DNA from 3 places in the Azospirillum sp. UENF 111221 genome. Region 3 is predicted to be linked to each of the others. Evidence: riboswitches for the same ligand, from Rfam matches in the RefSeq annotation. Region 3 holds a riboswitch; each other region holds the start of a gene.
The links. A riboswitch is a leader RNA that binds a small molecule or an ion and turns the genes downstream of it on or off. The one in region 3 is predicted to bind thiamine pyrophosphate.

Region 1 (9,545 bases), 1.9 Mb from region 3:
GAGGATGGCCCCGAGAAGGAAGACGGGAAGGATGGCGGGAGCGATTCCGCCGTCGAGCCCGTGACGGAGGCTGCCGACTCCGATGCGGAACTGCTGACCGAGACGACAGATCCTGATAGCGAGCTTGACGGCGAGGATGCCCGGGCGAACGCTGTCGCGGATGAGCCGCCAACTCAGGAAGAGCCTGCGCCCGCCGAAGAGGGCAAACCGGCCCCGAAGGCAGTCGAGGAACCCTCACAACCCGCCTCCCCTGCCCTGGACCTTCTCGCACCGGCGACCGCCGTTGCCGAAGACCGGCCGGCGGAGGACGAGACCGGAACCGGGGAGGATGAAACGCCTCCCGAACCCGCAATGACCAGGCCGGAACCGCAGCCGGCTTCCCATCAGACGTCCACGGCGGTTGCGCCGGGCACCGGCTCTCCTGTATTCCCGCCGATGCCTGCCACGATGACCCAAGACGACTCAACAAACGCATACTGGAAAGGCGATCGCATGCTGGGCACGATCTTCGTCCTCAATGACCGCGGCGGCGTCGGCAAGACGCTGCTGTCCCATCACCTGATGGCGACCGCCATGCTGGAAGGCCTGCAGCTGAAGGTCGTCGAGTACGAGGTGAACGAGCGTCTCGCCCGCCTGTTCGGCCCGGACGTGGTCGAACACCGCCGCATCACCCAGGACTTCATGAACATGATGGGCTCGGGCGACGGCTTCTACGAGTTCTGGGACCTGATCGGGCCGGAATTGCAGCGCGGTGGCCGCCTGTACGACTTCGGCGGCAACATCTCGCAGTGGTTCTTCAATTGGGCCGAGGTGTCGGGCTTCGACTATTACGTTGGCGAAGGCGAACGGCTGACCTTCATGGTCCCGGTGACCGTCGACCTCGCCTCGCTGTCCACCGGCATGACGACGCTGGAGCGGGTGGCGACCATCGCCCCGAAGGCCAAGCGCGTCCTTGTGGAAAACGGCTTCTCCGGCCCGTTCTCCCAGCTGGAGGACAGCCAGTATGCCCGCCGCAAGGCGGAGATGGTGGAACGCGAGGGCCTGCAGGTGATCTCCATGCAGCCCTGCACCGCCCCGGCCTGGGCGCGCCTGACCGGCCACCGGCTGGATCAGGTGGCGACGATGACCCGCGAGGATCTGGTGAAGCTGGGCATGACCCCGCCGGTCGCCTCCCGTTCGCTGATCATCATCCATGAATGGCTGCGCAACATGCGCCAGTCGCTGTCGCCCTACCTGCACGACGCCTTCCGCCAGACCCCGGCCACCGCCAAGGCGCGCTGACGTCCGGGTTCGGAGTAGACCGAGCAGCGCAAAGGCCCTTCTTCCGCGACCGGAAGAAGGGCCTTTTGCTTTTTCCGAAGACTGGGCGGTGCTTGTTTCCGCCGTGCTCTAAGCCGCGCTTTGGGCCGGGCTGGCGTTGTAGAGATCGTCCTTCACCGGGGCCACCGACCGCACCTGATAGCCGGGCCGGGCGCTGAAGCGGCGGTTGGCACGTTCGCCGGCCTCGCGGTCCGACTCCGCCCAGACCAGATACTGGCGCCCACGTGCCCATTCGACGGCCAACGGGTGGGCGGCATCGATCTCGCCGATCTGCTGGTTCACCACGGTGACCAGCCATTCCTTGTCGCCGGGATTGCGCCGGTCGGTCAGGATCAGGATTTGGGGGCGACGCTTCGACTGCGCTTCGGTCAGGCGCTGTTGCACCTCCACCTGCTTCTTGCACAGTTCCACCATCTCCCGGGTCAGCTCCTCGATCTCGGCATGGAGAGTCTCCTCCTCCCGATGCAGGCGGTGGATGGTGGCATCCAGCTTGTCGAGGTTGTTGCGGACACCGCGGACGCGCTGGCGCGCCTGCGAGACCCGCTGCTCGACGCTCATCAAGATGTTGCCGAGCCAGGCGCCGATGGCGACGATGGCCAGGACGATGATGAAGTTGATCATCATGTGGCGGCACCCGCCTTCGCCCGGGCGGTTGCGGGCGGCGTCGGCACCCCCTTGCCGGCGGCCCTGCCTCCGGCCATCCCACCGGCCCGCGCATCGCCGCGCATGAACGTCTTCTGGAAACCCATTTTGAACGGAAAGGCCACGTCGCACATCTGCTTGGCCTCGTCGAAGCTCGACGCCCAGACCTCGGCCACGTTCGTGCAGCGCCAGATGGGGTTGACCTGCGCCCGCTCGCCGGCGGCGCGGGCAGCGGCCGATGCCTTTTCCTGCGTCACCGTCGCGACGAATTTCATCAGTCCGGCCTGCGGGTCGCCGACCTCATGCACGAACATCGGCGGCTGGTCCGACAGGTCCCGAACCTGTTTTTCCGCCTTGCGGATATCGCTTTCCAGCCGGTTGCGGTCGGAAGACTGGCTGTTCCGACGCTGGACCAGATGGTTCACCCGGTTTTGAAGCTCCTGCGCCTCGGCATGAAGGACGTAGATGCGGTTCTCGATCTGGTCCAGGCCGTTGCTCTTTTCCATGATGTTCGGCAGGAAATCCTTCAGCATCATGGCGACCGGGACGGCAGCCAGCATGATGATGACGATGGCGATCAGGAACAGCGTGGTGTTCGACATCCGCCCGCCCGTTCTCCTACCGCAAATCCCGCCGAAGCCCGCATCACCCGATGCGGAAGCTGCACCGGCGCAGCAGAAGTAAGAATCAACGAACAATCCGACCCCGTCAACGAATCGTCACAGGTTGGTTCGAATTTCGTCGGAATGAGTCGGTCGGCTGCGGGGCAGGACACCTCCACCCTTCAGGACATTGCAATCTCCACCACCCGCTTCACAGCATCCCGCACCGGACCGGGACGCCGTTCGTCGCCCAGCGTGGTGAACCAATGTTCCGGCGGGTTGCGGCCGGCGGCACGGTTCCAGGTCAGGGCGCGCAGCACCGCCTCCGCCTCCGCGGTCGGACGCACGGCGGGATCGATGTCGTTCATCACCGCCCAGATCCCGGCCCAGCAACGCCCGACCGACCACGGGTTATAGCCGCCTCCTCCGACCACCAGCACCCGCGGCGCCAGGGGAAGCAGCGCCGCGACGGCGTCCCACAGGGCAAGGTTGGACAGCTCCAGCCGGCTCAACGGATCCTCGGCCAAGGCATCGGCGCCGGTCTGGATCACCATCGCCTGCGGTCGGAAGGCACGGGCGAGAGGCAGGACCGCCGCCTCCATCACATGCTCCATCTCGCTGTCGTTGAAGCCCGGCGGGACCGGCAGGTTGCGAGCCATGCCGCCGGCGCGGTCCTCCACCTTGCCGGTGTAGGGCCAACGTCCGTCCTCGTGGATGGACACGGTCAGCACCCGGTCGTCGTCGGCGAAGGCTTCCTCCACCCCATCGCCATGATGGGCGTCGAGATCGACATAGAGGACCCGCTCCAGCCCATGGTCCAGCAATTCCAGAATGCCCAGTACCGGCGCGTTGAAATAGCAAAAGCCGCTTGCCCGGTCCCGCCGCGCATGATGCGTCCCGGCGGCCGGCGCATAGACCAGACCGGCGGGCCGGTCGCCGAGAATCCTGGCCGCCTGCAACGCCGATCCGCTGCTGTGGGCCGGCCGCCGGTACATCTCGGCGAAAATGGGATTCTCCAGCTTGCCGAGATTGTGGCGGGCGGCGGTCGCCTCGTCGACCCGCTGCTCGGCCTCCGCCCTCTTCAGCGCGGCGATGTAGTCGGATGTGTGGAAGCGCGCCAGTTCGCGTTCGCTCGCCACATGGGTGTCGAGATAGACCTCGTCCGGCAGCCAGCCCATGGCGCGGCTGAGGTCGATGGCGGTCGACACGCGCGGAATCGCCAGCGGATGCTTCGGCCCATAGGTCGAGCCGCGGTAGATTTCCCCGCCGATGAACAACGGTGTGCGGAAGGGCGTGGTCAGGACGGGCACTCCTAATCAGGTTTCTCCAGATCGGGCAACAGGCCCGGCCTGGAGAAACCTGCGGACTCTATGGTTTTGCAGGTTTCCCGAGCCCGCCCGCCTGTGGGCGGAGTTCGGAAAACCTGCTTAGATGCCCGTCAGAAACTAGGCGCTGCGGCGGTGCGGTCAAGCAGCCCGCTTCCGCATCCCGGAAGCTGCATCCGGCAATGCTTGCGGTCACGGATCGTCCGCGCCTATAGTCGCCGCCTTCACTGGGGGGAGCCGATGGGCGGCTGAGAGGTCCTGTTGCGGGACGACCCCTGGAACCTGATCCGGTTCATGCCGGCGTAGGGATCAGTGATGCGGGACCGCACCCTCTCCATCTCCGCCAGTCCACGATGCATGCCCGCGTGCCTGCGATGACGCCGCTTTCGGTGACCATCTCGCGCGCGCGGCTGACCTATGGCGGCACACTGCTGTTCTCCGAGCTGACGCTGGAGCTGCCGGCCGGGCGGACCACCTGCCTGCTGGGGCCGAGCGGCGTCGGCAAGACCACGCTCCTGCGCATCCTCGCCGGCTTGGCCGAGCCGGAGCCGCCGACCGAGGTGGTCACCGGCGACTGGCAGCCGCTGGCCGGCCGGATCGCCTACATGGCGCAGCAGGACCTGCTGCTGCCCTGGCTGACCGTGCTCGACAATGTCCTGCTGGGCGACCGGCTGCGCCATCGCCGTCCCGACCCGGCACGGGTGGAGCAGGCCCGTGCGCTGCTGGACCGCGTCGGTTTGGCGGGGCGCGAGCGCGACCGTCCGGCCGCCCTGTCCGGCGGGCAGAAGCAGCGCGTGGCGCTGGCCCGCACCCTGATGGAGGACAGACCGCTGGTCCTGATGGACGAGCCCTTCTCCGCGCTCGACGCCATCACCCGGCTGCGTTTGCAGGAAACCGCGGCGGAGACGCTGGCCGGCCGCACCGTCCTGATGGTCACCCACGACCCGCTGGAGGCGCTGCGCATCGGCGACCGACTGCATGTGATGACCGGCCGGCCGGCCATCATGGGACCGGCGCTGGAGCCCTCCGGCCCGGTGCCGCGCCGCGTCGACGATCAGGACCTGCTGGCGCATCAGGCCGAACTGTTGCGGAGGCTGGCGGAATGAAGGCGCTGCTGCGCGGCGCGATCACCCTGCTGGTGCTGGTCGCCGGCTGGCAGGCGCTGGTCTGGGCCACCGGGCTGCCGCGCTACCTGCTGCCCGGTCCGCTGGCGGTGGCGGACGCCATGCAGCGGCAGGCTCCCCTGCTGTTGACCCATGGCCTGACCACGCTGGCCGAGATTCTGATCGGGCTCGTGGCCGGCGTCGTGCTGGGCGGGGTTAGCGCTTTGCTGCTCGCGCGGTTCCGCACGGCGCGGCGCTGGCTGATGCCGCTGCTTCTGGTCAGTCAGGCCATCCCGGTCTTCGCACTGGCGCCGCTGCTGGTGCTGTGGCTCGGCTACGGCATGGCGTCCAAGATCGCCATGGCGGTGCTGGTCATCTATTTCCCGGTGACGACCGCGCTGTTCGACGGGCTGCGGCGCACCGATCCCGGCTGGCTCGACCTTGCCCGCACCATGGGCGCCTCGCCCGCCGCGATCCTGTGGAGCATCCGCCTGCCGGCCGCCCTGCCCGCCTTCTGGTCCGGCGTGCGGGTCGCCGCCGCGGTGGCGCCCATCGGGGCGGTGATCGGCGAATGGGTGGGGTCGTCCTCCGGTCTCGGCTACCTGATGCTGCACGCCAATGCCCGCATGCAGATCGACCTTCTGTTCGCCGCCGTGCTGGTGCTGGGACTTTTCGCCGTCTCGCTTTATGCCGCCGTCGATGCGCTCGCCCGCCGTGCCCTGCCCTGGCAACCCGATACCCAACCTGCCGAAGACGCCAACCCTTGAAGGGGGAGAGACACTCGATGAAGCATCTTTTCACCGCCGGCCTGATCGCCGCCGGCCTGATGACCTCGCTTCCCGCGCTGGCCCAGGACAAGCTGTCCGTGATGCTGGACTGGTTCGTCAACCCGGACCACGCCCCGCTGGTGGTGGCGCAGGAGAAGGGCTTCTTCAAGGATGCCGGTCTCGAGGTCACCTTGACCGCCCCGGCCGATCCCAACGACCCGCCGAAGCTGGTGGCCGCCGGCGGGACCGACATCGCCGTCTCCTACCAGCCGCAGCTGATCCTGCAGGTGGCCGAGGAACTGCCCCTGGTCCGCATCGGCACGCTGGTGTCCACGCCGCTGAACTCCGTCGTCGTGCTGCGCGACGGGCCGGTGAAGACGCTGAAGGATCTGAAGGGCCGCAAGGTCGGCTACTCCATCGCCGGTTTCGAGGACGCTCTGCTGGGCGCCATGCTGGAGAAGCAGGGGCTGAGCCTGAAGGATGTCGAGCTGGTGAACGTCAACTTCTCCCTGTCGCCGTCGCTGCTGTCGGGCCAGGTCGATGCGGTGGTCGGTGCTTTCCGCAACTTTGAACTGAACCAGATGGAGATCGAGAAACACCCTGGCCGTGCCTTCTATCCCGAGGAAGAGGGCGTTCCGCCCTATGACGAGCTGATTCTGGTCGCCCGCAAGGACAAGGCGAACGATCCCCGCTTCAAGCGCTTCCTGGCGGCGGTGGAGCGGGCGACGCTCTACATCCTGAACCATCCGGAGGAGTCGCAGGCCGCCTTCGTCAAGGGCCGGCCCGAACTGAACGACGAGCTGAACCGCCGCGCCTGGGCCGACACGCTACCGCGCTTCGCCCACAGCCCGGCCGCCCTGGATGCCGAGCGCTACACCCGCTTCGCCGAGTTCCTCAAGGCCCGCGGTCTGATCAAGGCCGTGGCGCCGATCGACCAATATGCGGTGGTTGTGAAGTAACCGCCTGCCTTTCCCTTGACCGGCGTTGCCATCGACCCCGGCGGAGCGTTACCTAGAGGGAAACCGCTCCGCCGGCTGATGGTGGACCGATCATAATGTTGGGAGACGCGAGGGCATGCCGATCAAGACCATCCTGCTGCACATGGCCAACGACGACGCCCACGCCAGCCGTCTGGCGGTGGCCGCGGCTTTGGCCAAGCGTTTCTCCGCACATATCCAGGCGCTCTACATCGCCACCCCGGTGTCGATGCCGGCGGGCGCCACCGGCCGCGCCGCGTCTTATGGCTTCATGGCGGAGGCGACCGCAATCGCCCATGAGAATGCCGAGCGGATCGAGCAGGAGGTCCGCAAGTCGCTTGACGGGCTGCCCTACGACTGGACGGTCGAAGAGGGTGACCACGTCGATCTGCTGGCAGAGCGCGCCGCCTATGCCGACCTGATCGTGGTCGCGCAATCCGCGGCGGTGCGGGCCGGCGAGCGGGTGTCTCTGCACCACATCCCCGACCGTTTGCCGCTGGAGACCGCCACGCCGGTCCTGGTCCTGCCGCCGAAGCAGCCGGCGGCGGCGCCCATCGGCCGCCATGTGCTGATCGCCTGGAAGAACACGCGCGAATCCACCCGTGCGGTCCGCGCCGCCATGCCCTTTCTGGAAACTGCGGAATCCGTCACCGTGCTGACCGTGGAGCCGCTCGGGCAACAGAGCAGGGAAGCCGCGACCCTGGTCGAGTGGCTGCACCGCCACGGCATCGCCGCACGTCCGCAATCGGTCATCGCGTCCGGCGGCGAGGTCGGCGACATGATCCTGTCCTGCTGCACCGACCAGGGCGCCGACCTGCTGGTGATGGGCGCCTACGGCCACTCCCGCCTGCGCGAACTGGTTCTGGGCGGGGCGACCCGCACGGTGCTGGACGGGCTGGCCCTGCCGGCGTTGCTGGCACATTGAAGGGGCGCGGGAGGGCTGTCGCCCTCCTGCCCCAAGGACGCACTCAGCCGAAAAGCTGTCCGTGCAGCGCCTGCCAGCTTTCGCGGTCGGGCGCCAGCAGGATGCTGCCGTTCAACAGTCCAGGCCGGTAGGGTGTCCCGTCGATCAGCGCCGAATGGCCGCCCGCCTCGGCATGCAGCAGAACGCCGGCCGCATGGTCCCAGGGCATCAGCCGGTGATAGAGCGAATACTGCGCCCGTCCCTCCAACAGCCGCAGATACTCCTGGGCGGCGCTCGACAGGCAGACGCGCTCCGCCAGCCCGACGCTGCGCTCCTCCAATCTGAGCCTCATCTCCTCGCTGCAGAAGCGCGTGGACAGTGCGCCCACCATCTGCCGCAACGGCACGGCCGGCGCGACATGGACGCGGCGCCCGTCGAGCCAAGCCCCCTGCCCCTTCACCGCCGTCGCCATCCGGCCGTCGACCGGATCGTGAATCCAGCCGGCGATCGTCTCACCCTTGCAGGCAAGCGCGACGATCACCGCGAACATCGGCCGTCCCTGGGCGAAGTTGATCGTGCCATCCACCGGGTCGATGATCCAGACCGGGTCGTCGCCATGGATGCGTTCGAGCACGCGCTCGTCCTCGGATGCGGCCTCCTCCCCGACGACGCGGCTGCCCGGCAGCAGCGCCGACAGCGCCGGGGTCAAGGCCCGCTCCGCCGCCTCGTCCGCCAGCGTGACGAGGTCGGTCGGGCCGGTCTTCTGCCGGATGCCGGCGGCGTCGAGCTTCTGGAAATAGGGCATGATCTCCGTCCGGGCGACGGAGCGGATCAGAATCCGCGACGCAGTCAATGTCGGGAAGCGGGAAACCCGTCATGGTCGATTGGCCCTTTACGGCTTGAGTTCGGAGAGGGTCAGCGCTTTGCCGCCGGCTTGCTGCCGGGCACGCTGTCCAGCTTCAACATAGGATCGCCGCCCTTCGGATCGGTCAGCAGCACCTTGCCGTCCAGTCCGCTGTCCTTCAGCGCCTTCGACAGCGCATCGAAGGTGGCACGGTCGGCCGCGGCGGCGGCGGCTTCCTTGGCCGCATCGGCTGGCGGAGGCGGCACCGGTCCGCCCTGCGCCGGTTGGCGTGGCGCCTTGGGGTCGGGTGGCGGCGGTGGCGGAGGCGCCGCGGCGGTATCCTTCTCGGGCTCCGGCGGCGGCGGTGGAGGAGGAGGAGGAGGCGGTTGCCACAGGCGGAAACAGTCGGTGAAGGTCTGCTGCTTGCACTCCTTCAGCAGACCGGCGGCATCGGGGGCGACGACCTGCGGTTCGTCGGGCGCCACCGACAGCGGCTTCGGCGGCGGAGGAAGCGGGTCTTCAGGCGGGGTTTCCGGTTCTTCCACATAGCCGGGAGGCAGCGGCGTTCCCGGTCGCAACGGCTCCGCCGCCGCCAGTGGCTGGACGAACGCCAGCAACAACGGCAGCGCCGGCATCAGACGGCCGGCACCGGTCAGGATGGTTCGTGAAGGGGAACGGAGCAATTCGGGACCGCGGCGATGGCGAACGGCTCATTATGACCTGCCATCGCAGGCGCCGTCATCCCTCAAGCATGTGTCAAATCACCGTCATGCCGCATCATGCCGCGGCGCGCTGATCGTGGCGAGGCTCATGGCGGGGCCCGCCGGTGAAGCCGCCATAGCCCCAGGCGGTCAGTTCACGGCAAATCGCCGAAATCTTCGCTGCCTCATCGGCATTCGGTTCCCGTTCGCCGGCGGCCTCGATCAGATGCATCAGGGTGGCACGGCCTTCCGGCGTACGCGAAAGCTCCTGCAGACGCAGAAGGGCCGCACCCGGCGGCAGATTTTCCTGACGGGCGACGAGAGCTACCTGATCGGCGAGAAATGCCGTAATCGAGAAGC
Region 2 (9,545 bases), on a different contig from region 3:
GACGCGACGGCGGTCCGCTCCCGCTTCAGCTTCTTGTCGACCTCGATGGTCACCGGCCACTCGCCGCCCTTGGGCAGGTCGGCGCCGGGGATGCCGATGCCGATGTTGGTCTCGCCCTTCGGGCTGCGCGCGAACATCAGCACATGGCCGGTGGTGAATTCCCCCTCCGCCACGCAATAGGCGAAGCTGCCGTCCTTCTTCTTGGCGGCCCCGCCGTCCCAGCTCTCGATCAGCTCGCCCGGCCCGTCGGGCTTGGCCGGGGCCGGAGCGGACGGGTTGGCGGCCGGCTTGCCCGCTGCAGTGTTCGGGGCAGAGTTCGGCGCGCTGCCCGGCTTGGCGTCCTGCACCGGGCCGCCGGGAACGACGATCTCGGCCTCCGGCTCGGGCAGTCCGTAATAGGCGGCGGGAGGAATTGTCGGCTGCACCGGCACCAGTTCGGCCATCGCCGGAGCCGACGCCACCCCCAGCAGGAGAAGCGCGGACAGCGATGCGGCGAAGCGGGCGGTCATGACGAGGTAATCCATAGATGGTTGTGGCGGCGAAGCTATCCGCGCCTGCCCCCGTCCGCAAGTCCAACCGCCCGTCCTGTGGCACGAAACAGACACCTGTTGCACAGGACACGCATAGGCAGGCGCCTAGCCGCCGAAGAAGGTCTCGCGCAGCCTCTCGTCCGACAGCGCCGCCACCGGCCCGTCGCCGACGACGCGCCCCAGCCGCAGCAGCACGGCGCGCGGTGCGACCGCCAGAGCGCGGGCAGCACTCTGCTCGGCCAGCAGCACGGCCGTGCCGGTGTCGGCGATGCGGCGGACGGCGGCAAACAGCTCGTCGGCCAGCTTGGGCGACAGGCCGAGCGACGGCTCGTCCAGCAGAAGCAGGCGCGGCCGGCGCATCAGCGCGCGCCCCAGGCTCAGCATCTGCTGCTGGCCGCCGGACAGGCGCCAGGCGCTCTCACGGCTCTTCAGGGCAAGGTCGGGGAACAGGGCGAAGACGCGCTCGACATCCCGTGCGCGGTCGCGTCCGGCGGGCAGGCCGGCGACCTCCAGATTGTCGCGCACGCTCATTCCCGCAAAGACCCGCCGCCCTTCCGGCACATAGCCGATGCCGCGCCGGACCCGCGCCTCGGTGGCGAGGCCGCCGATGTCCGCCCCATCGAAGCGAAGCTCCCCCGCGCCGGCACAAGGCCGAGCAGGGCCTTCAGCAGGGTCGACTTGCCCGCCCCGTTGGCGCCGAGCAGCGCCACCGTCTCCCCCGCCGCAAGGCTCAGCGACACCTCGTCGAGCGCGCTTGCCCCGCCATAGCCGGCGCTCAGGCCGCGGATGGACAGCAGCGCGCTCATGCCGGTACCGCCCGGCCGAGATAGGCAGCGGCCACCGCCGGATCCCGGCGTACGCCGCCGGCCGGCCCGTCATAGATGACCCGGCCGCGGTCGAGGCACAGCACCCGGCCGGCAAGCGGCAACAGGAAGCCCATGTCATGCTCCACCAGCAGGATCGCCACGCCCTCCTGCGCCAGTTCGCGCAGCAGGGCCGCCAGTTCCGCCTTCTCGCCGTCGGTCAGGCCGGCGGCGGGTTCGTCCAGCAGCAGCACCGCCGGCCGGCGGACCAGCGACCGGGCCAGTTCCACCCGCCGCCGCAGCGCCGCCGGCAGCCCGTCGCAGCCCTGGCCGGCGAGGCTGCCGACGCCCAGCCGGTCGAGCGCCCAGCGGGCATGCGCCGCCGCCGTACGGGCGTCGGGATCGATGGCAAGCCGCGCGGCGGCGACCGCCTCCAGCACGCCGGCACCAGTCGGCAAAGCCGCCGCCTGGAAGCTTCGGGCCAGTCCGGCGCGGGCCAGCCGGTCGGCACGCTGCCCGGTGACGTCGCGCCCGCCGAGCCGCACCCGCCCGGCATCCGGCCGTTCCAGTCCCGACAGCAGGTTAATCACCGTGGATTTCCCGGAGCCGTTCGGCCCGATCAGCCCGGTGATGCTGCCCGGCCGCAGCTCCAGCGACACGCCGTCCACCGCCCGCACACCGCCGAAGGACTTGCGCAGATCGTCGACTGCCAGCCCGTCCGGCGAGTTTTGCGGACGCGGCGGCTCCTTCGACTCGACCGAAGCCCGCGTCCGGCGGCTGAACAGGCGGGCCGCGATGCGGTCGAGCAGGCCGGTGAGACCGTCCGGCGCCAGCACCACGGTCGCCAGCAGCGCCACGCCGTAGACGACCAGATAGCCGCGCTCCAGGAAGCGGAACCATTCCGGCAGATGCAGCAACAGCACGGCGCCCAGCACCGCCCCGGCCATCCGTCCCCGCCCGCCGACGATGGCGATGGTGAGGATGGAGACCATGACCGGGAATTCCAGCACCTCCGGCGAGACGACGCGCTGGGTGTGGACGGCGAGCGCCCCGGCAGCCCCGGCGAACAGCGCACTGATGCCGAGGGCGATCAGCCGCAGCCGCCCGACATCGAGCCCCAGCGTTGCCGCCGCCAGCGGGTCGTCGCGCAGCATCGTCAACGACCGGCCAAGCCGACCCCGCGCCAGCCGCCAGCCGATCAGCCCGCCGAGAGCGACCAGCCCCCACACAAGCCCGGCCATCGGCAGCCCGCGCGGCACCGCCCAGCCGAACAGCACCGCGGCCGGCACCCCGGCCAGCCCATTGGAGCCGCCGGTCAGCTCCGGCAGGTTGACGGCCAGCAGATGAAGGACCTGGGCGATGCCGAGCGTCGCCAGGGCGAAGTAATGCGATTCCAGCCGCAGCACCGCCAGACCGACCGGCAGGGCCAGCAGCAGCGGCACCAGCATCGACAGCGGGAAGGTCACCTCGAAACGGAGCCCAAAGCGGCTGCCGAGGATACCAGTCACATAGGCGCCGACGCCGAAGAAGGCGCCCTGCGCCAGCGACAGCGCCCCGCCGAGCCCGAAGACGATCTGGAATCCGAAGGTCGCCAGCGCATAGACCCCGGCGACGGTCAGGACGCGCAGGCCATAGGGGGACGCGAAGGCCAGCGCATAGACCAGCAGGGCAAGCGCGCCAGCGATCAGCGCGACAGTCTCGGCCGGAGAGTGCCGTTCACCCACGGCGCCGCACCGCTTCGCCGAACAGCCCTTGCGGACGCAGCACCAGAATCGCCAGCAAGGTCAGATACAGCGCGCCCAACGCCGCCGGATATGAGAGCACCAACGATACTCCCACCTCGAACAGCGCGATCAACAGCGCCCCCACCACCGCGCCCGGCACGGAGCCCCAGCCCCCCACCGTCACCGCGATGTAGGCCTTGAGGATCAGGTCGCTGCCCGAGGTCGGCGTGACGAAATAGCGGTTGGCCAGCAGCAGCCCGGCCGCGCCGGCACAGGCCGCCCCGATGGCGAAGGTCACCAGGATCATCGTGGTGACCGGCACGCCGCAGGCGCGCGCCATCTCCGGATCCTGCGCCGTGGCGCGCAACCGGCGGCCCAACTGCGTGCGGGCAAACACCCATTGCTGCGCCCCGATCAGCAGCCCCGCCACCGCGACGATGGCAAGCGACTGCTCGGGCACCGCCAACCCGGCGATGTGCAGCGTATCGTCGCCGAACAGCGGCGGTGCGGCGCGCGGCTCCGGCCCGAACAGGATGGCGGCTCCGTTCTGCAGGATGATGCCGACCGCGATGGTGCTGATGAAGACCGAGACCGGCGGCCGGCGGCGCAGCGGCAGATAGGCCGCCAGCGCCAGCAGCAGCCCCAGCGCCGCCATCAGCACCAGAACGACCGGCAGCAGGACGATGCCCGGCAGCGGGATCAGCGGCGCCGCCGCCACCGCCAGCAGCCCGCCGGCCATCACCAGATCGCCCTGGGCGAAATTCACCGCCGAGGTGGCGTTCAGCACCAGAACGAAGCCCAGCGCCACCAGGGCGTAGGCCGCCCCCAGCGCCACCCCGTTGACCAGCAGTTGAAGCGCCGCCATCCGTTCACTTCGCCGCAAGCGTCGGGTCGTCGTACCGCTTCGCCAGCACCGGCACCCGGCTGGCCCCGTCATAGCAGACGATGACGGCGGAATGGGCCATGTTGCCCTTGCCGTCGGACTTGTAAGTCATGGCGAGACCCTGGAACGTCTCGGCGGACAGCGCCTTGCGGATGGCGTCCGGCGACCGGGCGCCGGCCTTCACCGCCTCCAGCACCATGGTCATGCCGTCATACTGGCCGAGCGCGAAAGCGTCCGGCTCTTTGCCAAAGGCGGCACGGTAGGCGTCGGTGAAGGCCTTGACCTCCGGCGTGCCGCCGGAAATCGGCGAGGCCGCGGTCTCTGCACAGACGCCCTTGAGTTCCGCCGGTTCCAGCAGGGCCGCGGTGCTCGGCTGGTGCATGGCGGAGCCGGCGACGATGGGCAGGGTCACGCCGCTGGACGCCGCCTGCCGCAGCAGCAGCGCGGTCGGTCCGGAATGCAGGTGCAGGACCAGCACGTCCGGTTTGGCGGCGAGCGCCTTGGTCAGCACCGGCAGCAGATCCTTGGCCGCCGGATCCACCCCCTCCTCGAAGACGGGCGTGACGCCCAGCGCCTTGAAGGCGGCGTCGAGATGGGCCTTGCCGCTCTGGCCGTAGGCGGTGGTCTGGTAGATGACGGCCGGCTGCCGCTTGCCCAGCTCCTCCACCACATAACGGGCATGGGCGGCCTTGGTGACCGCGTCGCCGGGGAAGAAGCGGAAGACCCAGGGATTGCCCTGCTCGGTGATCGAGGCGGTGCCCGACACGGTGACCAGAGGCAGCTTCAGCTCGCCCGCCAGCGGCAGCATCGCCAGCATCTGGGTGCCGAGCATGCTGGCGGCGACCGCCCCGACCGTGCCGCGGCCGGCCGCGCGTTCCAGCGCCGTCACCGCCGCCTCGGGCGAGGTGCCGGTATCGACGACCTCCGAGGCGATGGCGATTCCGGCCGGCGTCTGCTTCAGCGCTAGGACGGCGCCATTGCGCTGGCTGGTGCCCTCCAGCGACAGGAAGCCGGTCAGCGGCACCAGCACCGGGAAGGACAGCGTGTCGTCGGCACGGGCAGCGGACGACAGGCAGACGGACGACAGGCAGGAGGATGCGGCCAGCAGGCCGATCAGGAGGGGAAGCGCGCGCCGCATGACCGATACTCCTCAACACGCGCCGGCGGTTGGGGCGACGCGGAGGAGACGGGGCGCTTCGCAGCAGCTTTCAGCGGGTCCGTCGGGTTCCGGTCGGCTCCCTTCGCCGGCATGACCCGGATCAGGTTCGATGGGTGTTGTCTCAGCCCCTGCGATTGCCGAACCGGCATCCGCACGGGCACCCCAGCCGTGAACAGGCGGCGAGAGTGTCGCCGCCGGCCCCGTCCTGTCAAGAACCCAACCGGCGGCGCGCCACTATGGTTTCACGATGCAGGATGTAGAGCCCGCTGCCGATGATGACCATGGCGCCGGCCAGGACCGGCACGGTCGGCAGGTCGCCGAACGCCAGCCAGCCGAACAGGCTGGCCCAGACCATGCCGGTATATTCGAAGGGCGCCACCACCGCCGGCGGCGCGCGGCGGAAGGCCTGGGTCAGCAGCACCTGCGCCCCGGCGCCGATGGCCCCGACCAGCGCCATCAACCCCAGCGCGAAGGCGGTCGGCGCCGTCCAGACCGGCACGGCCAGAGCCCCGCTGACCACTGTCGTCGTCAGCAGCAGGTAGAGCACGATGGAGGCACTGGTTTCCGTCCGCGACAGGCCGCGCACGGCCAGGGCCGCCAGCGCATAGAACAGGGCGGCGCACAGCCCGACCAGCACCGGCACCAGCGGCGCCCCGGCCGACGGCTGCGCCATCACCACCACGCCGCCGAACCCGACAACCACGGCGGCCCAGCGGCGCCAGCCCACCGGTTCGCCCAGCAGCGGCGCCGACAGTGCAGTGATGAACAGCGGACCGGCGAAGCTCAGCACATAGACGTCGGCCAGCGGCAATTCGCGGAAGGCATAGAAGAAGCATCCCATGGAGATCAGCCCGGCGAAGGCGCGCCAGACATGCCCCAGGGGCCGCCGCGTCCGCATCGCCGCGATCCCGCCGCCGCAGGTCAGGGTGTAGCCGCCCACCAGCAGGAAGGCGACCAGCGAGCGCACGAACATCAGCTGCGGCACCGGGTAATCGGCGGTCAGGAACTTGATCAGCGTGTCCATCGCCGCGAACAGCAGGATCGCGCCCAGGAAGCAGCCGACGGCATAGGGAACCGAATCGGCCTCGGCAGGCAGCAGGTCGGCGGTTTCGGCGTCGGTCATGAAATCGGTTCGGAACGGCAATGGCGGGAGATGCCCACATTATGGGCAAATGCGCCTGTGTCCCAATGCCGCAACCGCAGGTCTGGTAGGCGCCGGCACTTTCAGGGAGTGGCGTGAAGCGCCCGCTCGCCTCACCGCGTCAGAACCATCACCAGCCGCTCGACCGGCTTATCCTTCACCAGATGCGAGTCGACGATCTCGTCGATGTCCTCAGGGGTTTCCGGCCGGTACCAGATGCCTTCCGGATACACCACCATCAGCGGCCCGGCGGAGCAAAAGCCGAGGCAGCCGGTCATCGCCATGCCGACGTCGGCCAGCCCCTTGCCCTGGATTTTCTGATCCAGCCGCTGCCACAGCGGATGCGCGCCCTTGGCGGCGCAGCTGCCGCGCGGATGGCCGGGCGGGCGCTGCTGGGCGCAGCAGAAGACGTGGTGGCGGAAGGTCTGCGGAATGTCGAGCGGCATCGGTCATGCTCCATAGCCATAAAAATTTTATGGGTAAGAAGCATGCCAGAATGCTGCGTTGCGGCAAGACTTTTGTGACGCTTCCAAGTCCCGGTGCCCATTGGCTTTCTCACATCACGAAACGCTTGGTCGGCAGAGCATTGGCGGTTAAGAATCCCCGGCAAGGGGCAATCCAGGAGATGCCGGTGCTGCTGAGCGGATCGGGGAAGGGCCAGCCGGGCGCGGTGCCGGGCTGGGTCGGGTATGCGCTGCTGCCGGTTCTCAACCTCGTCGCCGCCTTCGTGCTGTCGGGGCTGGTGATCCTGGTGATCGGCGAGAACCCGGTGGACGTGCTGTCGCTGCTGGTGTCGGAGGCCCTGGGATATCCCGAGGCCATCGGCTACACCCTCTATTACACCACCGACTACATCTTCACCGGACTGGCGGTCGCCATCGCCTTCCATTGCGGGCTGTTCAACATCGGCGGCGAGGGGCAGGCCTATCTGGGTGGGCTCGGCGCCGGGCTGGTGGCGCTGGCGCTGACCGGCTGGCCCTGGCCGGTGGTGGCCGTGCTGGCGGTGCTGGCTTCGGCCCTGTTCGGCGCCGCCTGGGCCTTCATCCCGGCGTGGCTCCAGGCCAAGCGCGGCAGCCACATCGTCATCACGACGATCATGTTCAACTTCATCGCCGCGTCGATCATGACCTGGCTGCTGGTGGACGTGCTGATCCGCCCCGGCAGCCAGTCGCCGGAAACCCGCGAGTTCGACCCCGGCGTCTGGCTGCCGTCGATGGACCGGGCGCTCGGCTGGTTCGGCATCGCGATTCCCGCCTCGCCGCTGAACCTGTCCTTCCTCTGGGCGCTGGCCTGCTGTCTGCTGTTCCACATCTTCCTGCGCCGGACCCGCTGGGGGTACGAGCTGCGGACGGTGGGCCGGAACGAACGGGCGGCGGTCTATGCCGGCATCTCGCCGGCGCGCAACATCGTCATCGCCATGCTGATCTCCGGCGCGCTCGCCGGCTTCGTCGGCGTGAACGAGATCCTGGGCGTGCAGCACCGGGTGATCCTGAACTTCACCGGCGGCGTCGGCTTTGTCGGCATCGCCGTGGCGCTGATGGGGCGCAACCATCCGGTCGGGATCATTCTGGCGGCCCTGCTGTTCGGGGTTCTGGCGCAGGGCGGCGGCCAGCTGTCCTTTGAATACCCCACGATCAACCGCGAGCTGGTGATGGTCATCCAGGGTCTGGTCATCCTGTTCGCCGGTGCGATGGAGAACCTGTTCAAGCCGCAGGTGGAGGCGCTGTTCCGCCGCCGCGGCACCGCCGCCGCCGAAACGGGGAGGAGCTGAGCGATGGAAGACGCGCTGCTTCTGGCGCTGCAGCTTCTGGGCGCCACCATCCGCGTGGCGACCCCGCTGGTGCTGGCCGCCTTCGCCGGCATGTATTGCGAGCGGGCCGGCGTGGTCGACATCGGGCTGGAAGGCAAGATGCTGGCCGGCGCCTTCTTCTCCGCCGCCGTCGCCTCAGCCACGCTGAACCCGTGGCTGGGGCTGCTGGCCGGCATCGCCGCCGGGGTGGCGCTGGCGATGGTCCACGGCTTCGCCTGCATCACCCACAACGGCAATCAGGTGGTGTCGGGCATGGCGATCAACATCCTGGTCGCCGGGCTGGCGCCGACGCTGGCCTATGCCTGGTTCAAGCAGGGCGGCCAGAACTCCGCTGCTGCCCAACCAGGCGCGCATCCCCGCGGTGGAACTGCCGGGAGTGGAGGCGCTGTCCGGCATCCCGGTGCTGGGGCCGGTCTACCGCGAGCTGTTCAACGGCAACAACATCCTGATCTGGGTGACGCTGGTTCTGGTGATCGCCACCCATTGGGTGCTCTACCGCTCCCGCTTCGGGCTGCGGCTGCGGGCGGTGGGCGAGAACCCGGCGGCGGTCGACACCGCCGGCCTGTCGGTGGCGACGCTGCGCTATCAGGCGCTGCTGGTCACCGGCGTGTTGACCGGCATGGCCGGCTCCTATCTCTCCACCGGCCATGGCGCCGGTTTCGTCCGCGACATGACCGCCGGCAAGGGCTATCTGGCGCTGGCGGCTCTGATCTTCGGCAAATGGCGGCCGGGGCCGACCCTGTTCGCCTGCCTTCTGTTCGCCTTCACCGACGCGGTGCAGGTCCGCCTCCAGGGCGTGGTCCTGCCGGGCATCGGCGTCATCCCGGTTCAGTTCATCCAGATGCTGCCCTATGTGCTGACCGTCCTGCTGCTGGCCGGCTTCGTCGGCAAGGCCATCGCCCCCAAGGCGAGCGGCATCCCCTATGTGAAGGAACGCTGAGCCGATGGCCGACACCGCAGAGCTGCCGCAGCTGATCGAAGCGGCCCGCGCCGCGCGCGAGAACGCCCATGCCCCCTATTCCAAATTCAAGGTCGGTGCGGCGATCCTCGGCGACTCGGGCCGCATCTTCGCCGGCTGCAATGTGGAGAACGCGGCCTATCCGCAAGGACAATGCGCGGAATCGAGCGCCATCGGCGCCATGGTCACCGCCGGCGACCGCCGCATCCGCGCCATCGTCGTGATGGGTGGCGAGGCGGGGGCGGAGGAGATCTGCACCCCCTGCGGCGGCTGCCGCCAGCGCATCCGCGAATTTGCATCCCCGGACACGCCGATCCACATCTGCGACCCGGCCGGCCTGCGGCGGAGCTTTCCGCTGGAAACCCTGTTGCCCGAATCCTTCGGCCCCACCAATTTAGCCTTCTGAGCGGAGTTTCCCGACATGACCGCAGCCCGCGCCGCCGCGGACATCCTCCACCGTGCCTCCGGCCATCGGCCGCGGGTCGGCATCGTGCTGGGCTCCGGCCTGGGCGGCATCGCCGACCGCATCGCCAACGC
Region 3 (9,545 bases):
GGCAACCGCCGTCCGGTGGCGGAGCGCTGCAGCCACCACCAGGGCTGCACGCCGAACCCGGTGCAGGTTGCGACCCTTAACGGCGCGCCGCTGTGGCGCACGATGATGGAACGCTGGCTGACAGCAGCGCCCTGACGGCGGCACCCTGACGCTCGGGCCCCACCCTTGCGGCCTTACCTGCCGCCTCCGGCAACGCTCTCCCTAATCCCGCCCGAATTCGCGCTTATGCCGACGGTCGGGAGCAACAGAACCGGAGAGACAATCATGACCCGTGCCATCCTTCTCGCCTCCACCGCCCTGCTGATGGCGGCCCCGGCCGCCTGGGCCGCGGCGGACGGACCAACCGGCGGGCAACTGGCGCTGACGCGGGTTCTGCTGTCCACCGGCGGCGTCGGCTATTTCGAATATGAGGCGACGGTCAGCGGCGATGCCGACCTGTCGCTGGAGGTGCGGCGCGATCAGGTCGACGACGTGCTGAAAAGCATCGTCGTCTATGACGACAAGGGCGGTGTCGGCACCATCGGCCTGCCCGGCGCCGAACCGCTGGACACCGCCTTCCGCGAACTGCCCTTCTCGGCGGGCGACCTCACCTCGCCCGCCGCTCTGCTGAACGCGATGCGCGGGGCGGAGGTAACGTCCGGCGGCTCCCGCCAGCTGACCGGCCGGCTGATGTCGGTGACTGAGGAGACGGTGCGGCTGCCGGGCAGCGACGGCGCCACCGCCACGCGCCACCGGGTGACGCTGATGACCGCTGACGGCCTGCGCCAGCTGGTGCTGGAGGAGGCCGATGCCCTGCGCTTCACCGATCCGGCGGTGCAGGCCCAGATCGACCGGGCGCTGTCGGCGGTGGCGGACAATGCCCGGCGCGAGCGGCGGCAGCTGACCGTGCACAGCCGGGCGCCGCAAGGGGCGCCGCAGGATGGGCAGGCCGCCGGCGAGCGGCGGGTCCGGGTCGGCTATGTCGCGGAGATGCCGCTGTGGAAGGCGACCTACCGGCTCAGCATGACGCAGACCGGGCAGCAACAGAGCGGACAGCCGCAGACCGGGGCGGCGAAGGAGGGCAGCGGCGCCCTGCAGGGCTGGGCGGTGCTGGAGAATCTCAGCGGCGAGGATTGGAAGGGCGTCGATCTGACGGTGGTATCGGGCAATCCGGTCACCCTGCGCCAGGCGCTCTACACCCCCTACTTCGTCGAGCGGCCGGAGGTGCCGGTGGAGGTGCTGGGCCGGGTGCTGCCCACGGCGGACGAGGGCACGGTGACGCTGAACGACGCCCATCCGGCGATGCGGCCGCAGTCCGAACTCTCGCGTGCCGCAGCGCCGCCCGCCGCAGCGATGGCCGCTCCCCCGCCCCCCGCACCGGCCCCGATGGAAGAGCCGCTGGCGAAGGTGGCGCCCTACGGCAGCGCCGCCGGGACACCGGCGATGGCTGCGGTGCGCGGTGCCGATGCCGGTGCCGCGGAAGGCGCCCAGGTGCTGTTCCATTACCCGCAGCCGGTCAGCGTGCCGAACGGCGGGACGCTGATGATGCCGATCGCCGTCCGCAGCCTGCCGGTGGAGCGGGTGGCGCTCTACCAGCCGGGCACCGATGCCCGCCACCCGCTGGCGTCGCTGCGGCTGCGCAACGACGGCGACACCGCCCTGCCGCCGGGTCTGCTGACCTTCTATGACCGGACCGGCGGCGCCGGGATGGAGACCAGCGCCTATGTCGGCGACGCGCGCATGGCGACCCTGCCGGCGGGCGACAGCCGCCTGCTGTCCTTTGCCGTCGACCAGGCGGTGACCATCGACCGCGAGGAGAAGCCGAGCCGCCGGCTGTCCCGCGCCACCCTTGCCGACGGCGTGCTGACCCTGTCGGTCACCGACCGGCAGAGCACCACCTACACGGTGGCGGGCGCCCCGGACGCCGACCGCAGCGTGGTGATCGAGCATCCGCGCCGCCCCGGCTGGGATCTCGCCGAGCCGGCAAACGGCAAGCCGGAGGCGACAGCCGGCGCCTACCGCCTGCCCCTGGCGGTGCCGGCCGGCAAGACGGTGACGCTGACCGCGACGCTGGAACGGCCGCGGCAGGAGCGGATCGTGCTGACCGATCTGAGCGCCGACCAGATCGCCGCCCGCGCCTCCGCCCCCGAACTGCCGCCGGAGGTGCGTCAGGCGCTGACGACGCTGGCCGGCCTGCGGTCGGCCGTGGCCGAGAAGGAGCGCCGCATCGCCGAATTGGAGGACGAGCGGACGGAGCGCATCGCCGACCAGGACCGCCTGCGCGAGAATCTGAAGGCCCTGCCGGCGGGCAGCGACCTGCACAAGCGCACGCTGGCCAAGATGGGAGAGGCGGAGAACCGCCTGGACGGCCTGGCTCGCGACCTGACCACCGCCCGCGCGGAGGCGGAAAAGGCCCGACAGGTGCTGCGCGAACGGGTGAAGGCCCTGGCGATCTGAGAGGAGGGGGGCGGGGGTCCGCCCCCCTTTCGCGCTTTTGTCCTTACAGCGTCGTCGCGCTGCAATAGGCCCAATCCTCGCCCTGCAGGCCGAAGAAGGCGGCGACCGGCTTGCCGCTGGACCGGTCGACGACGACGCGGAAGCGGCTGCCGGTGCAGGTGCCCTGGGCCTGCTTGGCGACCGGGACCTTGACGTGCTTGGACTTCAGGCAGGCTTCCGACATCTTCGGCGGGTTGGCCGGGCCGTCCACCTTCTTGCCGTTCAGCACCATGTAGTAGCTGGTGGCCTGCCCGCCCTTGACGTCGGCCTTCACCTCGATCTTGCCGAAGCGCGACTTGTAGAGGCCGGCATCCTGTTCGCCGTCCGGCGCGCCGCCGGGCAGCGAGCGGAAGGAGATGGCGGCGCAGGAGGGTGGGTCCTTGGCCTCGGCCGGGGCGGCGGCCAGAACGGCGAAACCGCCGGCCAGCAGCAGGGCGGCGGGCACGGACAACAGACGGGCAGACAGCATCGAAAAGCCCTTTCGAACCGGTTGAAACGTCATTTCGGCATCACGCAGAAGGTGGTCTGCTGCATCAGGGCACAGTCCTTCTCGACACCGCCGTCCAGCATCGACACCTCGACCTGGGTGATGACCAGGGTGCGGCCCGGCTTCACCACGCGGGCGCGGGCGATCATGACGTCGCCCTTGGCCGGCGACATCAGGTTGATCTTGAACTCCACCGCCAGCACTTCCGCCCCGGCCGGCATCAGGCTCAGGGCCGCATAGCCGCCGGCATTGTCGGCCAGCGTGCTGACCATGCCGGCATGGAAGAAGCCGTGCTGCTGCGTCAGGTCGGCACGGAAGGGCAGACGCATCTCGCAGAAACCCGGCTCCATCGCCGCCAGTTCGATGCCGAGCGTCTTGCAGATCGGCTGCTGTTCAAAGGACGCGAAACAGCGCGCCTTCCAATCGGGAGTGCGGGGTTCAAAGGTGGCGGGCAAGGCAAGGGTCTCCGGCAGAGGGGTGCCAAGGGGGGAGTGCCAAGGGAGGCGGTGCGCCACAGCCTGCGTCAGCCGCCCCGCAGGATCAAGCGGCCGAACGGAGTGCGCGTCACCTTGCCCACCACCTTGCCCACCCTGGCCGCCCCGGCGGCCTATGACCGACCGCCGTCAGCCGCCGATCAGGCCCATCTGCGGGCTGGACGGTTCGGCATGGGCGCGCATCGGCATGCGGCCGGCCAGATGGGCGGCGCGGCCGGCATTGACCGCGTCGCGCATCGCCGCCGCCATCCGCACCGGATCGCGCGCCTTCGACACCGCGGTGTTCAGCAGGACGGCGGCGCAGCCGAGCTCCATCGCCAGCGCCGCGTCGGACGCGGTGCCGATGCCGGCGTCCAGCACCACCGGCACCGGGCTGCGGGCGCAGATCGTCTCGATGGCGTGCGGGTTGCGGATGCCCATGCCGGACCCGATGAAGGCCCCCAACGGCATCACCGCCGCGGCCCCCAGGTCGGCCAGCTTGCGGCAGGTGACGGGGTCGTCGTTGCAGTAGGGCAGCACGACGAAGCCGTCATTCACCAGCTCCTCGGTCGCACGCAGCAGTTCCTCCACGTCGGGATAGAGCAGGTCGCGGTCGCCGATGACCTCGAGCTTGATCCAGGGGGTGTCCAGGGCCTCGCGCGACAGCTGGGCGGTCAGCACGGCTTCCTTGGCGGTCATGCAGCCGGCGGTGTTGGGCAGCAGCCCGACCGGCCCGGTCGGCCGCCCGGCGGTGGCGCGGGCCAGCACGTCGACGAGGCTTTCCGAATAGCCGTCCAGGCTGATGCGGCGGATCGCCAGCGTGACCAGTTCGCTGCCGCTGGCCGCCAGCGCGTCGAGCATCACCTGCTGGTTCGGATAGCCGGCGGTGCCGAGGAACAGCCGTGAGCCGAGGCAACGCCCGGCGATGGTGAGGGTGTCGGGTTGGGACATGGGGGGAGCCTTTTGATAAGGCCCTCCCGCGCAAGCGGTCCGGGGATACTCCCCCTCTCCCCGGGGGGAGAGGGGATCCTTCCCGGGCTGGTCGCGGGAGAGGGAAATTCAGGGTCAGCCGCCCTGGATCGGGCGGACGATTTCCAGGCTGTCGCCGGGCTGGAGCAGGGTCTCGGGCCAGCGCCGCCGTGGGACCACGGCGCCGTTCAGGGCAACCGCGACGCCCTTCGCGCCCTCGGCGATGCCGCGCCCGGCCAGGAACTCGGCGACGGAGGCGGCGGACAGCGGCTCTTCGCGGCCGTTGACGCGGATGGCTTCACGTGAAACGGCGCTCATGCGGCGGCTCCCGCGGCAACGAAGCGGTCGGCGGCGAAGGGGCGCAGCAGCGGGTCGGTCTCGCCGGTCAGCACCAGGCGGGCGATGCCGTCGGCGGTCACCGGGGTCAGCAGGATGCCGTTGCGGTGGTGGCCGGTGGCGTGGATCAGGCCGGGAATGCCGCTCTCGCCCAGGATCGGCGCATCGTCGCGGCTGCCGGGACGGAAACCCGCCCAGGCTTCCTCGATGGGCAGTTCGGCGATGCCCGGCAGCGCCCGCCACGCCCCCTCCAGCAGGGCGAACTGCCCGCCGGCGGTCAGACGGTCGTCGAAGCCGCGCTCCTCCGTCGTGGCGCCGATCAGCAGCCGGCCGTCCAGCCGCGGGATCAGGTAGGTGCCGGGCGTCCACACCACATGGCGCAGCAGCGGCAGACGGGGGTCCATGCGCAGGCAGACCATCTGCCCCTTCACCGGACGCACCGGCGGCTTCGCGGCGGGCGGCAGCCCAGGCACGCCGGCCGACCACGCCCCGGCGGCCAGCACCACCCGGTCGGCCCGATGCAGCGTTTCGGCAACCCGCACCCCCACGGCGCGGCCGCCCTCCACCGCCAGCGCCACCTCGCCGCATTGCTCGTGCAGGCGGGCGCCGGCAGCCACGGCGGCGCGGCGCAGGGCGGCCGCGACCTTGCGGTTGTCGACCTGATGGTCGCCGGCACAGAACAGGGCGCCGGCGACACCCGGTTGCAGGAAGGGTTCGCGCCGCCGCACCTCGGCCCCGCTCAGCCACTCCACCGGCAATCCAAGATCGCGCTGGAAACCGTGCAGGAAGCGGACCTTCGCGGCATCGTCGGCGGTCAGCGCGATGACCATCGTGCCCTCGCTGCGCAAATCGACGGCCATGCCGCTCGCCGCCTCGAGAGCGCGGGCGAAGTCCGGCCACAGGGCCTGCGACGCGCGGGTCAGCGGCAGCAGCCCCTCCTCGCCCGGCTCGGTTTCGACGCAGGCGGCCAGCATCCCGCCGGCGGCATGGGTGGCGCCGCGCCCGGCCTCCCCCCGCTCGAAGACATCGACCCGGCAGCCGGCCGACGCCAGCCTCCAGGCGATGGCGAGGCCGATGCAGCCGGCGCCGACGATGGCAATGGAGGGACGGAGTCCGGATTCAGAAACGGAAAAAGAATGTGATTCTGGCGCATGGATCATGCGGCGGCTCCCTTCGCTGGAATTACCCAGACAGGTTCGATGGGTGTGTTCTCAGCCGCGCGACCACCGCACGGCACCCCAGGCCTATGGATTGCCTTATGCCAATCTTCCGCTGGCCCCACAAGCGGAATCGACCGTTGCCCGGCTTCGCCACCCAAGGCCGCCGTATCAGCCCACAGCTTCAGCCCGGCCTGAACCTGACGATGGATGCGGCGACAGGCCGCAGCCGGATACGGAGTTCCCCCGACAGGAAACGCTACCAATCGGCAGCTAGATTGTCGGCAAAATGAGCCATACCCGGGCACTCACAGCCGCAAACGGGCACCGCCGGTGCGCGGAATGAACAACGAAGACGACCGAGGATTCGCCAGCATGCTGTCTTTCTTCCGCTCGGACTCTCCGACCGCCCCCGTTTCCGGCACCCCGGCTGGCGGGCCCGAAGCGGCAGCGCACGCCGCCGGACCGGCGGAACAGCCGATCCGCAGCCTGTGCCTGCCGGCGGAGCGGATCGGTGCCGCGGCGCTGGAGGGGCTGACTTTCGCCGCCGGGGCACCGGCGCTGGTCGTCGGCTTCGTGTCGCCGCATGTCGATTTCGCCGCCACCGCGCGGGCGGTCCGCTCCGCCCTGCCGGCGGCGACCCAGCTGGTGCTGGTCTCCAGTGCGGGCGAGCTGTGCGCGGCCGAGGGCCAGCCGCTCTACCGCAAGGCCGGCGACCGCTGGGACAGCGTGGTGCTGCAATCCTTCAGCCCACGCCTGCTCGCCGGGGTCAGCATCCAGTCGGTCCCGCTGCATTGCGACGACCTGCGCGGCGGCCGGCCGACCCGCGACGTGCCGGCCAGGGTGGAGGCGATCCGCGGCGAACTCGACCGCATCCGCGTCCCCTTCCCGGTCGACAGCCATGACACGGTGGCGCTGACCTTCATCGACGGGCTGTCGGCCAGCGAAAGCTGGTTCATGGAGGCGGTCTACCGCTCCGGCCATTTCCCCTGCCTGTTCATCGGCGGCTCGGCCGGCGGCAAGCTCGACTTCCGCAACACCCATCTGTTCGACGGCCAGCGCGTGCTGGAGAACGCGGCGGTGACGGTCTTCCTGAAGATGGCACCCGGCATCCGCTACGGCATCTTCAAGTCGCAGAATTTCCGGCCGACCCAGACCCGCTTCGCCGTGGTCGACGCCGACCCGATGCGCCGCATCGTGCGCAGCGTGATCGACCGCGACGGCTTCGAGGTCGTCGGCTTCATCGACGCGCTCGCCAAATCCCTGCGCTGCAAGCCGCAGGAGCTGCCGGGCAAGCTGGCCAAGAACACCTTTGCCATCGAGATGGAGGGGGAGCTGTTCGTCCGCTCCATCTCCGGCTTCGATTTCGAGAAGGGGGAGGTCGCCTTCTACTGCGACGTCAATCCCGGCGATTCGCTGTGCCTGGTGGAGGCGACCGATTTCGTCCGCCAGACCGAGGACGACCTCTCGGCCTATCTGCGCGGCAAGCCGCGTCCCCTCGGCGCCATCCTGAACGACTGCATCCTGCGCCGGCTGAACAACCCCGACCAGCTGTCGCGCGTCCATGCCTTCGACGGGCTGGCCGCCGCCGGCTTCTCCACCTTCGGCGAGCTGCTGGGCATCAACATCAACCAGACCCTGTCCGCACTGATGTTCTTCGAGGTGCCGCCCGGCGCCGCGTTCAGCGACGACATGGTCGACCGGTTCGCGGTGCATTACGCCCGGTTCCAGAGCTATTTCATCGCCACCCGCTACAACCGGCTGGAGCTGCTGAGCCGCATCCGCAACAGCGTGATCGAACGGATGCACAGCTATCTCGACGCGCTGGTGACGCTGACTGGCGGCGTGCAGGAGACCGCCAGCTATGCCGCGCGCATCGGCGGCTCGATGTCGGCGATCGAGGCGACGCTGAACCGCCACGCCACCCTGTTCGACGGCCACGCCGACCGCAAGGAGGCGCTGGTCCGCGAATTCAACCAGCTGTCCACCGTGGTGAAGAGCATCGAGAAGGTGCTGGCGGTGATCGACGGCATCGCCAGCCAGAACCAACCTGCTGGCGCTGAACGCCACCATCGAGGCCGCCCGCGCCGGCGAGGCGGGCAAGGGCTTCGCCGTGGTGGCGGCCGAAGTGCGCAAGCTGGCCAACGACACCAAGCAGACGCTGGCCGACACCCGCCGCGCCATCGACCAGGTGGTGACCTCCGTCCGCTCCGTCGGCGGCCAGCTCGACGACACCAGCGCCCGCATGGACGAAGCCGCCACCGCCTCGCAGGAGTTGCAGACCGACATCCATGCGGTGATCGACGAGGTGGAGGGCGCCCAGAAGGCCATCGAAGACCGCCTGTCCGACATGAACGACCATGCCCGGCGCATGGAGGACATCAACCGCTACATCGCCTTCCTGAAGCAGCTCGACCGGGCGGGGTGAGCGGGCGGGGTGAGCGGGCGGCGTCCCGGCGCCTCACCCCAAGAACCCGTGCAGGAACCAACGCGGGGGCTCGTCGGGCCGGTACAGGCCGGCGCGGAACAGCCAGAAGCGCCGGCCGCCGTCATCCTCGACCCGGTAGTAGTCGCGCACCGCCAGCCCCAGCGATCCTTGCCCGCGCCACCATTCGCATTCGATCCGCTCCGGCCCCTCGGCCCGGCGCACACGGTGTGGCACGCCGCGCCAGACGAACAGCAGCGGCGGGTCGTCGGGCAGCGGGGCGGTGGCCTCCACCGGCTCGGGCGGGGTCAGCAGGCGCAAGGGGCGCACCTGCCCGGCCGGCCAAGGCTTCGGCGCCGGCAGGCGCTCCATCGGCGGATGCGGCGCCACGCAGCGCTCCGGCAGCCAGCTTTCCCGCGGCACCAGCCGCAGCACCGCCCGTTCCCCCAGCCGCAGCGCCAGCCGGTCGACCAGCTCGGCCAACTTGTCGTCATTGCCTTCCTCACCGCCCTCCTCCCCGTCGATTGCGGTCTGGACGGCGGACAGCGGTCCCGTCTCCGTCGCCGACAGCACCAGGGTTTCCAGCCCCGGCCCCGGCTCGATCCGTTCCAGCAGAGGGGCGAACAGCCGGGCAAGCGCCGCCGGGTCGCGCGCCGGGCGGCTGGTGCCGAGCGTCAGGCTCTGCGGGTCGTCGTCCACCCGCTGGTCGGTGCGGTGGGCGTCCAGCCGCAGCCGGCGCGCCCCCTGCCCTGCCGCCTCCAGCCCCTTGCATAGCCTCCCCAGCAGATGGCGCAGCGCCCCGGCAATCGATTCGGGCGTGGCGATCGGCTCGGCGAAGGTCAGGCGCTCGCGATGGTCCGGCACCGGCCGGCGCGGGGAGATCGGCTCGTCCAGCCGGCCGAAGGCCTGATCGTACCGTTGCATCAACCTGGCTCCGAACCGCGCCGCCAGCCCCGCCCGCGGCATGGCATGCAGGTCGCCGATCCGGCGCAGGCCCAGCGCGTGCAGCCCCTCCACAATCTCCGCCGGCAGCCGCAGGGCGGCGAGCGGCAGACCATCCAACGCCTCGCGACGCCGCTGCTCCGGACTGCCGAACCGCACCAGCCCCCAGGCGGCGGCCGGGGTGTCGGCGATGGCGGCGCGGGCGGCGAAACCGGCGGCGCGCAGCCGGCCGGTGAGGTCGGCGGCCAGCGCCGGCTCGCCCTCAAAGAGATGGGCGCAGC

Region 1: it holds a riboswitch for thiamine pyrophosphate, as region 3 does, so the genes downstream of both, ACWPN3_RS16510 (ABC transporter ATP-binding protein) here and thiO (glycine oxidase ThiO) in region 3, are expected to answer to the same signal.
Region 2: it holds a riboswitch for thiamine pyrophosphate, as region 3 does, so the genes downstream of both, ACWPN3_RS02015 (ABC transporter substrate-binding protein) here and thiO (glycine oxidase ThiO) in region 3, are expected to answer to the same signal.

Annotation. Positions count from the first base shown of each region.
Region 1 covers NZ_JBSNCH010000005.1:434,423-443,967, reverse strand. The annotation lists gene ACWPN3_RS16530 (hypothetical protein) at 1-1,281, shown strand, start outside; gene ACWPN3_RS16525 (hypothetical protein) at 1,390-1,944, opposite strand; gene ACWPN3_RS16520 (hypothetical protein) at 1,941-2,564, opposite strand; gene ACWPN3_RS16515 (acetoin utilization protein AcuC) at 2,747-3,874, opposite strand; TPP riboswitch at 4,110-4,216, shown strand; gene ACWPN3_RS16510 (ABC transporter ATP-binding protein) at 4,264-4,995, shown strand; gene ACWPN3_RS16505 (ABC transporter permease) at 4,992-5,759, shown strand; gene ACWPN3_RS16500 (ABC transporter substrate-binding protein) at 5,777-6,718, shown strand; gene ACWPN3_RS16495 (universal stress protein) at 6,834-7,661, shown strand; gene ACWPN3_RS16490 (inositol monophosphatase family protein) at 7,705-8,445, opposite strand; gene ACWPN3_RS16485 (hypothetical protein) at 8,556-9,119, opposite strand; gene ACWPN3_RS16480 (hypothetical protein) at 9,262-9,545, opposite strand, start outside.
Region 2 covers NZ_JBSNCH010000001.1:443,160-452,704, reverse strand. The annotation lists gene ACWPN3_RS02035 (hypothetical protein) at 1-509, opposite strand, end outside; partial or broken gene ACWPN3_RS02030 (ABC transporter ATP-binding protein) at 636-1,336, opposite strand; gene ACWPN3_RS02025 (branched-chain amino acid ABC transporter ATP-binding protein/permease) at 1,333-3,057, opposite strand; gene ACWPN3_RS02020 (branched-chain amino acid ABC transporter permease) at 3,050-3,922, opposite strand; gene ACWPN3_RS02015 (ABC transporter substrate-binding protein) at 3,927-5,078, opposite strand; TPP riboswitch at 5,160-5,274, opposite strand; gene ACWPN3_RS02010 (DMT family transporter) at 5,308-6,222, opposite strand; gene ACWPN3_RS02005 ((2Fe-2S) ferredoxin domain-containing protein) at 6,354-6,686, opposite strand; gene ACWPN3_RS02000 (ABC transporter permease) at 6,866-8,011, shown strand; partial or broken gene ACWPN3_RS01995 (ABC transporter permease subunit) at 8,015-8,314, shown strand; gene ACWPN3_RS01990 (ABC transporter permease) at 8,349-8,990, shown strand; gene cdd (cytidine deaminase) at 8,995-9,414, shown strand; gene ACWPN3_RS01980 (purine-nucleoside phosphorylase) at 9,430-9,545, shown strand, end outside.
Region 3 covers NZ_JBSNCH010000005.1:2,316,131-2,325,675, reverse strand. The annotation lists gene ACWPN3_RS25760 (hypothetical protein) at 1-135, shown strand, start outside; gene ACWPN3_RS25755 (hypothetical protein) at 265-2,436, shown strand; gene ACWPN3_RS25750 (hypothetical protein) at 2,480-2,944, opposite strand; gene ACWPN3_RS25745 (PaaI family thioesterase) at 2,974-3,417, opposite strand; gene ACWPN3_RS25740 (thiazole synthase) at 3,586-4,386, opposite strand; gene thiS (sulfur carrier protein ThiS) at 4,501-4,722, opposite strand; gene thiO (glycine oxidase ThiO) at 4,719-5,900, opposite strand; TPP riboswitch at 5,892-5,991, opposite strand; partial or broken gene ACWPN3_RS25725 (FIST signal transduction protein) at 6,108-7,451, shown strand; gene ACWPN3_RS25720 (methyl-accepting chemotaxis protein) at 7,948-8,325, shown strand; gene ACWPN3_RS25715 (Y-family DNA polymerase) at 8,359-9,545, opposite strand, start outside.